Regions from separate parts of the Intrasporangium sp. DVR genome, predicted to be linked through region 1. Evidence: riboswitches for the same ligand, from Rfam matches in the RefSeq annotation. Region 1 holds a riboswitch; the other holds the start of a gene.
The links. A riboswitch is a leader RNA that binds a small molecule or an ion and turns the genes downstream of it on or off. The one in region 1 is predicted to bind glycine.

Region 2: linked by a shared signal. The riboswitch ahead of gcvP (aminomethyl-transferring glycine dehydrogenase) and the one ahead of gcvP (aminomethyl-transferring glycine dehydrogenase) in region 1 are both predicted to bind glycine.

Annotation. Positions count from the first base shown of each region.
Region 1 covers NZ_BAABZW010000016.1:285,025-288,877, reverse strand. The annotation lists gene ABWV20_RS13405 (FHA domain-containing protein) at 1-16, shown strand, start outside; gene ftsR (transcriptional regulator FtsR) at 42-755, shown strand; gene ABWV20_RS13395 (bifunctional nuclease family protein) at 847-1,344, shown strand; gene ABWV20_RS13390 (MerR family transcriptional regulator) at 1,496-2,080, shown strand; glycine riboswitch at 2,116-2,230, shown strand; gene gcvP (aminomethyl-transferring glycine dehydrogenase) at 2,312-3,853, shown strand, end outside.
Region 2 covers NZ_BAABZW010000005.1:499,527-503,379, reverse strand. The annotation lists gene cycA (D-serine/D-alanine/glycine transporter) at 1-1,282, opposite strand, end outside; glycine riboswitch at 1,417-1,521, opposite strand; glycine riboswitch at 1,679-1,775, shown strand; glycine riboswitch at 1,777-1,871, shown strand; gene gcvP (aminomethyl-transferring glycine dehydrogenase) at 1,924-3,853, shown strand, end outside.

The DNA of each region.
Region 1 (3,853 bases):
CTACTACGCGGCCTGACCCGACAGGTGGGTCCAGACCTTCGATGAGCGCGGGTCACCGTGAGGGGCCCGGGATGCGCAACGGCCTGACGATCGGGCAGGTCCTGGACCAGCTGCGGGACGACTTCCCTGACGTCACCTCCTCCAAGGTGCGCTTCCTCGAGACCCAGGGCTTGGTCACGCCCGAGCGGACCGCAGCCGGCTACCGGCTCTTCAGCTCCGAGGACGTGGAGCGCCTGCGTTACGTGCTGACCGCCCAGCGCGACCGGTTCTGGCCGCTGAAGGTGATCCGCGACGCCCTGGACGCCCTCGACCGCGGCCTGTCCGACCCGGGCGGCGAGTCCGGCCGCCCACAGCTGCCCGCTCCCGGGGCGGACCCTGCGCTACCCGGCCCGGAGGGCTTCGTGCCGCGTGCACGAGTGCGGCTCACGGGCCCCGAGCTGAGGCAGGCGAGCGGGATCGACAAGCCGTTGTTCTCTGCACTCGAGAGCTTCGGCCTGCTCCGGGCCGACGGTGCCGGGTACTTCTCCGCCGAGGCCGTCGACGTCGCCGTCGCGGCCAAGCGGCTGGCCGAGCACGGGCTCGAGCCCCGGCACCTGCGTCCCTTCCGCACGGCTGCCGACCGAGAGATCGGGCTCGTCGACCAGGTCCTGGCCACCCGGCGCGGAAACGGCTCGCGGGAGGAGCGGACCGCGGAGATCCTCTCGGCCTGTGTCGCCCTGCACGTGGCCCTCGTGCGGTCCGGTCTCGACCACTGAGGCTCGCCGAGGCACTCTGTGCGTCGCACGCACCCGGGCCAACCGGCCCGGCGGCCATTCGACCAGGTCGCCAGCGAGGTACGGTGGTGTGGTGAGAGAGGTCGACGTCCTGGGCGTCCGCGTGGAGATGCCGACGAACCAGCCCATCGTGCTCCTCCGGGAGCGGGACGGTGGTCGCTACCTGCCGATCTGGATCGGGGCGCCCGAGGCAGCGGCGATCACGTATGCCCAGCAGGGCGTGGTCCCGCCGCGCCCGCTGACCCATGACCTCATGCGCGACATCCTGGCCGGCCTCGGCCACGAGCTCACCGAGGTGCGGATCGTCGCCCTCAAGGACTCGGTCTTTCACGCGGCCCTCATCATCGACGGCACGACGGAGATCAGCTCTCGCGCCTCCGACGCCATCGCGCTCGCGCTGCGCACGGGTTCGAAGGTGCTGGTCGAGCCGAGCATCCTCGACGAGGCCGCCATCGTCGTCTCCTCGGAGGAGGACGACGAGGTCGAGCGGTTCAAGGAGTTCCTCGACCACGTGTCGGCCGAGGACTTCGAGCACCCGGGCGAGCCCGGCCCACCACCCACGGAGCCCTGAGCGACCGCCGATCCGGCGACACGACGGCCGGGTGTGACGTCGGTGATTGACGGTGCCCGGCGCTGGTTCTACCGTCGAACTGAACAACGTGACTGTAGTTACCTGGATGTCGTCTGCTCGACGCCCGGGATCCCGACCGAGAGGAACTCGCATGGCTGCCATCGAGGATGCTGCCCGGGCCAGCCGGCGCGCTCCGGTTGCCTCGCAGGGGATGCTCTTCTCCGACGACCTGCCCGACCTCACGGAGGACGTCGGCTATCGGGGCCCCACCGCCTGCCGCGCCGCGGGGATCACCTACCGCCAGCTCGACTACTGGGCGCGGACCGGGCTCGTCGAGCCGTCCGTGCGTGGCGCCACCGGCTCGGGGACGCAGCGTCTCTACGGCTTCCGGGACATCCTCGTCCTCAAGGTGGTCAAGCGTCTCCTGGACACCGGGGTCTCGCTGCAGCAGATCCGCGTCGCGATCGACCACCTGCGCGAGCGCGGCGTCGAGGACCTGGCCCAGATCACCTTGATGAGCGACGGAGCCTCGGTCTACGAGTGCACCTCCGCGGATGAGGTGATCGACCTCGTCCAGGGCGGGCAGGGCGTCTTCGGGATCGCAGTCGGTCGGGTCTGGCGCGAGATCGAGGGAGAGCTCGCCCAGCTCCCGAGCGAGCGTGCCGAGGACGGCGAGCCGGCCGATCACCCCGACGACGAGCTGACCGCGCGGCGTCAGGCGCGCCACATCTCCTGACGGGCCCGGTTCGACTGGTAGATTTGGCCTGCCGTCCAACCCACATGGGAGAGTCCCCGGCCGACGTGAGGTGCATTCGCCTGACGTCGCCGAGGCGCCGAAGGGGCAACATCCCCGGAACCTCTCAGGCACCCGGACCATGTGGCGAGGCACCCTGGAGGACGTCGGCATCGAAGCCGGCTCCGACAGACGGGGAGCGTGTGTCGTCCGCTCGTCCCGTCAGGAGCCCCGATGTCTTCCCAGTCCCCAGCCGTGCTGGACACCACCTTCGCCGACTTCGTGGGCCGGCACGTCGGTCCTCGCGCCGACGACATCGAGCAGATGCTCCAGGTCGTCGGTCAGCCCAGCCTCGATGCCATGAGCGACCGCGCGATCCCCGGAGCGATCAGGTCGACCGAGGCGCTCGACCTCGAGGCGGCCGACAGCGAGTCCGCCGTCATCGACGAGCTGCGTGGGTTCGCCTCGCGCAACCGCGTGCTCACCTCCCTCATCGGTCTCGGCTACTACGGCACCGTCACGCCCCCGGTCGTGCGACGCAACGTCCTCGAGAACCCCGCGTGGTACACCGCCTACACGCCCTACCAGCCCGAGATCTCGCAGGGCCGGCTCGAGGCGCTGCTCAACTTCCAGACGGTCGTCAGCGACCTGACCGGCCTCGCGATCGCGGGCTCGTCGCTGCTCGACGAGGCCACCGCGGCTGCCGAGGCCATGTCGCTCATGCACCGGGCGAGTCGAGCCACGGACGGGGTGGTCGTCGTCGACGAGCGCGTCTTCCCACAGACGATCGCGGTCATGCAGACGCGGGCCACGGCCATCGGGCTGCCGCTCGTCGTGGCCGACCTGCGTCCGGTCCGGTCCGCGGAGGACCTGGCCGCTGCCGCTGACGGCCGCACGGTCGTCGGTGTCGTGGTGCAGTACCCGGACGCGACCGGATCGGTCCTGGACTGGCGGGCGCTCGCCGAGGCGGCACACTCGGCCGGGGCCCTCGTGACCGCGTGTGCCGACCTGCTGGCCCTGGCCCTCTTCGTGCCACCGGGGGAGTGGGGAGCCGACATCGCCGTCGGCAGCGCCCAGCGTCTCGGCGTGCCGATGGGCTTCGGCGGACCGCACGCGGGCTACATGTCGGTGCACCAGGGGCTGGAGCGGCAGCTGCCCGGCCGTCTGGTCGGGGTGTCGATCGACTCCCACGGCAAGCCCGCCTACCGCCTGGCGCTGCAGACCCGCGAGCAGCACATCCGCCGTGAGAAGGCGACCTCCAACATCTGCACCGCACAGGTGCTCCTCGCGGTCATGGCGTCGATGTACGCGGTGTGGCACGGGCCCGACGGCCTGACCCGGATCGCGCAGCGCATCCACTCGCACGCGGCCAGCCTGCGAGCGGCCCTGCTCGCCGGTGGCGTCGAGCTGTCGACCGAGACCCACTTCGACACGCTGGCGATCTCGGTTCCCGGGCGCGCCGACGACGTCGTCCGTGACTTCCTCGCAGCCGGCATCAACATCCGCCGGGTCGACGCCGACCTCGTCACGCTCAGCCTAGACGAGACGACGACGGGGGCCACCCTGACGAAGATCCTCGCGGCCTTCGGCGTGCAGTCCCAGCCGGAGCCCGTGTCGGCGGACCCCGGGAGCGAGCCCAGCGGCATACCGGCTGCGCTTGCGCGCACGTCCGAGTTCCTCACCCACCCGGTCTTCCACGCGCACCGCTCGGAGACGGCGATGCTCCGATACCTGCGACGCCTCGCCGACCGGGACTTCGCCCTCGACCGCGGCATG
Region 2 (3,853 bases), on a different contig from region 1:
ACACGAGGATCATCGTCCAGACGAACATGAAGAGCAGGGCCGAGATCGTCGTGACCACGGTGAACGCCTCCATGATGGACGTGCCGGCGTAGAGCAGGGCCACACCGCCGAGCAGGAACACGCAGGAGAAGACGAGGGCGCTCGCGGGCACCTTGCGCCTCGTCAGCCGGCGCAGGCGCGAGGGGGCGTCACCCTCGAGGGCGAGACCGTAGATCATCCGCGAGGTCGAGTACATGCCGGAGTTGGCGGACGAGGCGGCCGAGGTGAGCACGACGAAGTTGATCACCGAGGCTGCGATCCCGAGTCCGGCGAGGCTGAACATCCCGACGAAGGGTGATGTGTCCGCCACGACGTCGCGCCACGGCGTGACGGCCATGATGACGACGAGGGCACCCACGTAGAAGAGCATGATCCGGATCGGGATCGAGTTGATGGCCCGGGGGAGGGTCCGCTCGGGGTTCTTCGTCTCAGCAGCGGTCGTGCCGACGAGCTCGAGGCCGACGAAGGCGAAGACGGCGATCTGGAAGCCGGCGACGAAGCCCATCACGCCGGTGGGGAACATGCCGCCGTCGTTCCACAGGTTGGTGAACGAGGCCCGGGCGCCGTCGGGGGCGGTGAACGAGCTGAAGACCATGACGACGCCCACGATGATCAACGTGACGATCGCCACGATCTTGACGAGGGCGAACCAGAACTCCGTCTCGCCGAACGCCTTGACCGTGGGCAGGTTGAGGCCGAGGAGCAGGGTGATGGCTGCGACGCCGGGGATCCACAACGGCAGGTCAGCCCACCAGTACGTCACGTAGCCGGCGATCGCGACGATGTCGGCGATGCCCGTGACGATCCAGCAGAACCAGTACGTCCAGCCGGTGAAGAAGCCGGCCCACGGCCCGAGCAGGTCCGCCGCGAAGTCGGTGAACGACTTGTAGTTGAGGTTGGACAGGAGCAGCTCGCCCATCGCCCGCATGACGAAGAAGAGCATGAAGCCGATGATCATGTAGACGAAGATCACCGAGGGTCCGGCGAGCGAGATCGTCTTGCCCGAGCCCATGAAGAGGCCGGTGCCGATGGCGCCGCCGATGGCGATGAGCTGGATGTGACGGTTGGAGAGGGAGCGCGCCAGGTGCGGGCTGTCGCCGTTCGAGCCGTCGGCTCCTCCCGAGCCCCCTTCGGCAGCAGGGGTTCTCGCGGCGAGGTCGACGTCGGGCACGTGGGAGAGGCGCGCGCCCGTCGGCACCGCGGGGGCGGTCAGGGTGTCAGCGCCGTTGCTGAGGTCAGGCATGGTCCGGGTCCGTTCCGGCAGAGGATGGATGGCTCCTCCCCGCTCTGTATCGGACCTGAGAGATTCGCGGAGCGAGGCTCCGTTTGCACCGTCGGTGTGCGGGGACGGGACGTCCGGGCACTTTCCAGAGTTGCCTAGCCGTGGCGGTACGGGGGCCTGAGAGATTCCCGGGGAGGGTTTGCTCCTTCGGCGCCCGCTGCTCCTGGTTCAGGACGGCGGGACTCTCCCGCCACAGTTCGATGGCATTTTCAATTAGGTGATGGGCGCTGACGGTAGACCCGGGTCGCCGGGCGCACAAGACCCCGGCCACATCGCGGTCAGCCGCCATGCGGACTGGCCATTGACGGCAGGCGGGTCGCCGCCTACGGTGAGCCCGACAACTGCACATTCGCCGTTCGAATCGCAGCGGGAGAGCTCGCGACCAGCAGGTCGCGGCGCCGAAGGAGCAACTTCTCCCCAGAATCTCTCAGGCCACCATGACCGTTGCGGTGAGGCGAACTCTGGAAAGCAGGACCTGGTCCTGCACCCACGGTGCAAGCCGTCCCTCGGGTCGGTGAAGCTCTCAGGTCCACATGACAGAGCGGGGAGGCAACCCCACCAGTCGCGCCCACGGGCGTGCACAGACCAGGGAGCCTCCCGCAATGACGCACCGACCTCCGCTGACGCCTACCGTCGACTTCCACACCCGCCACATCGGCTTCTCCGCCGACGACCAGGCCAAGATGCTGGCCGAGCTCGGCTTCGACTCCCTCGACTCCCTCGTCGACCGGGCCGTGCCCAAGGGCGTGCGCAACGCCTCCGCGCTCAACCTCCCGCAGCCGCTCACCGAGGCGCAGGTCCAGGCGGAGCTGCGCGGCCTCGCGGAGCAGAACGACTCCTCCGAGGCGATGATCGGCCTCGGCTACCACGGCACCATCACGCCCGCGGTGATCCGCCGGAACGTCGTCGAGAGCCCGGCCTGGTACACCGCCTACACGCCGTACCAGCCGGAGATCAGCCAGGGCCGCCTCGAGGCGCTGATCAACTTCCAGACCATGGTCGGCGACCTGACGGGCCTCGCCACGTCCAACGCGTCGCTCCTCGACGAGGCAACCGCCGTGGCCGAGGCGATGACGGTCATGCGCCGGACGAGCAAGGTCAAGGCGGAGCGGATCGTCGTCGACGCCGACCTCTTCCCGCAGAGCATCGCCGTCCTCCGGACGCGCTGCGAGGCGATCGGGGTGGAGGTCCTCGTCGCCGACCTGGGCCAGGGTCTGCCGGACGAGGAGTTCTTCGGCCTCGTCGTGCAGTACCCCGGTGCGTCCGGCGCCGTTCGCGACCACGCCGAGCTGACGGCCGCCGCACACGAGCGCGGAGCCCTCGTCGCCGCCTCGGCGGACCTGCTGGCCCTCACGCTCCTCGCCGCGCCGGGCGACTGGGGTGCCGACATCGCGATCGGGTCGACCCAGCGCTTCGGCGTCCCGATGGGCTACGGCGGCCCGCACGCCGGCTACATGGCCGTCCGCGAGGGGCTCGAGCGCTCGCTGCCCGGCCGCCTCGTCGGCGTCAGCGTCGACTCGGCCGGCCGACCCGCCTACCGGCTCGCCCTGCAGACCCGCGAGCAGCACATCCGCCGCGACAAGGCGACGTCGAACATCTGCACGGCCCAGGTCCTGCTCGCGGTCGTGGCGTCGATGTACGCCGTCTACCACGGCCCCGAGGGGCTGCGGGCCATCGCGACGGACGTGCACCGTAAAGCGGTGTCGCTCACCGCGGCACTCGAGGCCGCCGGCGTCGAGGTCGTCCACGAGGCCTTCTTCGACACGGTCCTGACCCGGGTGCCGGGTCGCGCCGCCGAGGTCGTCGCGTCGGCCGCCGCCCGCGGTGTCCACCTGCGCGAGGTCGACGCCGACCACGTCGGCATCTCCTGCTCCGAGACGACGAGCGAACAGCACCTGTCGGCCGTCCTCGCCGCCTTCGGTGCGAGCGACGCCGGCCTCGACCTCGACGCAGCGACGGACCGCCTCCCCGAGGGTCTGCGCCGGACGTCCGCCTACCTGACCCACCCGGTCTTCTCGGCGCACAGGTCGGAGACGGCGATGCTGCGCTACCTGCGCTCGCTCTCGGACAAGGACTACGCCCTCGACCGGGGCATGATCCCGCTCGGCTCGTGCACGATGAAGCTCAACGCGACGACGGAGATGGAGCCGATCAGCCTGCCGGGCTTCGCGGCCCTGCACCCCTTCGCGCCGGCCTCGGCCGCCATCGGCTACACCACCCTGGTCGACGAGCTCGAGTCGTGGCTCGCCGAGGTCACCGGCTACGCCAAGGTGTCCATCCAGCCCAACGCCGGCAGCCAGGGCGAGCTCGCCGGGCTGCTCGCGATCCGCGGCTACCACCGCTCCCGCGGCGAGGGCGAGCGGGACGTGTGCCTCATCCCGGCGAGCGCGCACGGGACGAACGCCGCCTCCGCCGTGATGGCCGGCATGCGGGTCGTCGTCGTGAGGACCGCACCGGACGGCACCGTCGACCTCGACGACCTGCGCGCCAGATGTGAGGAGCACTCGCCCCGGCTCGCCGCGATCATGGTGA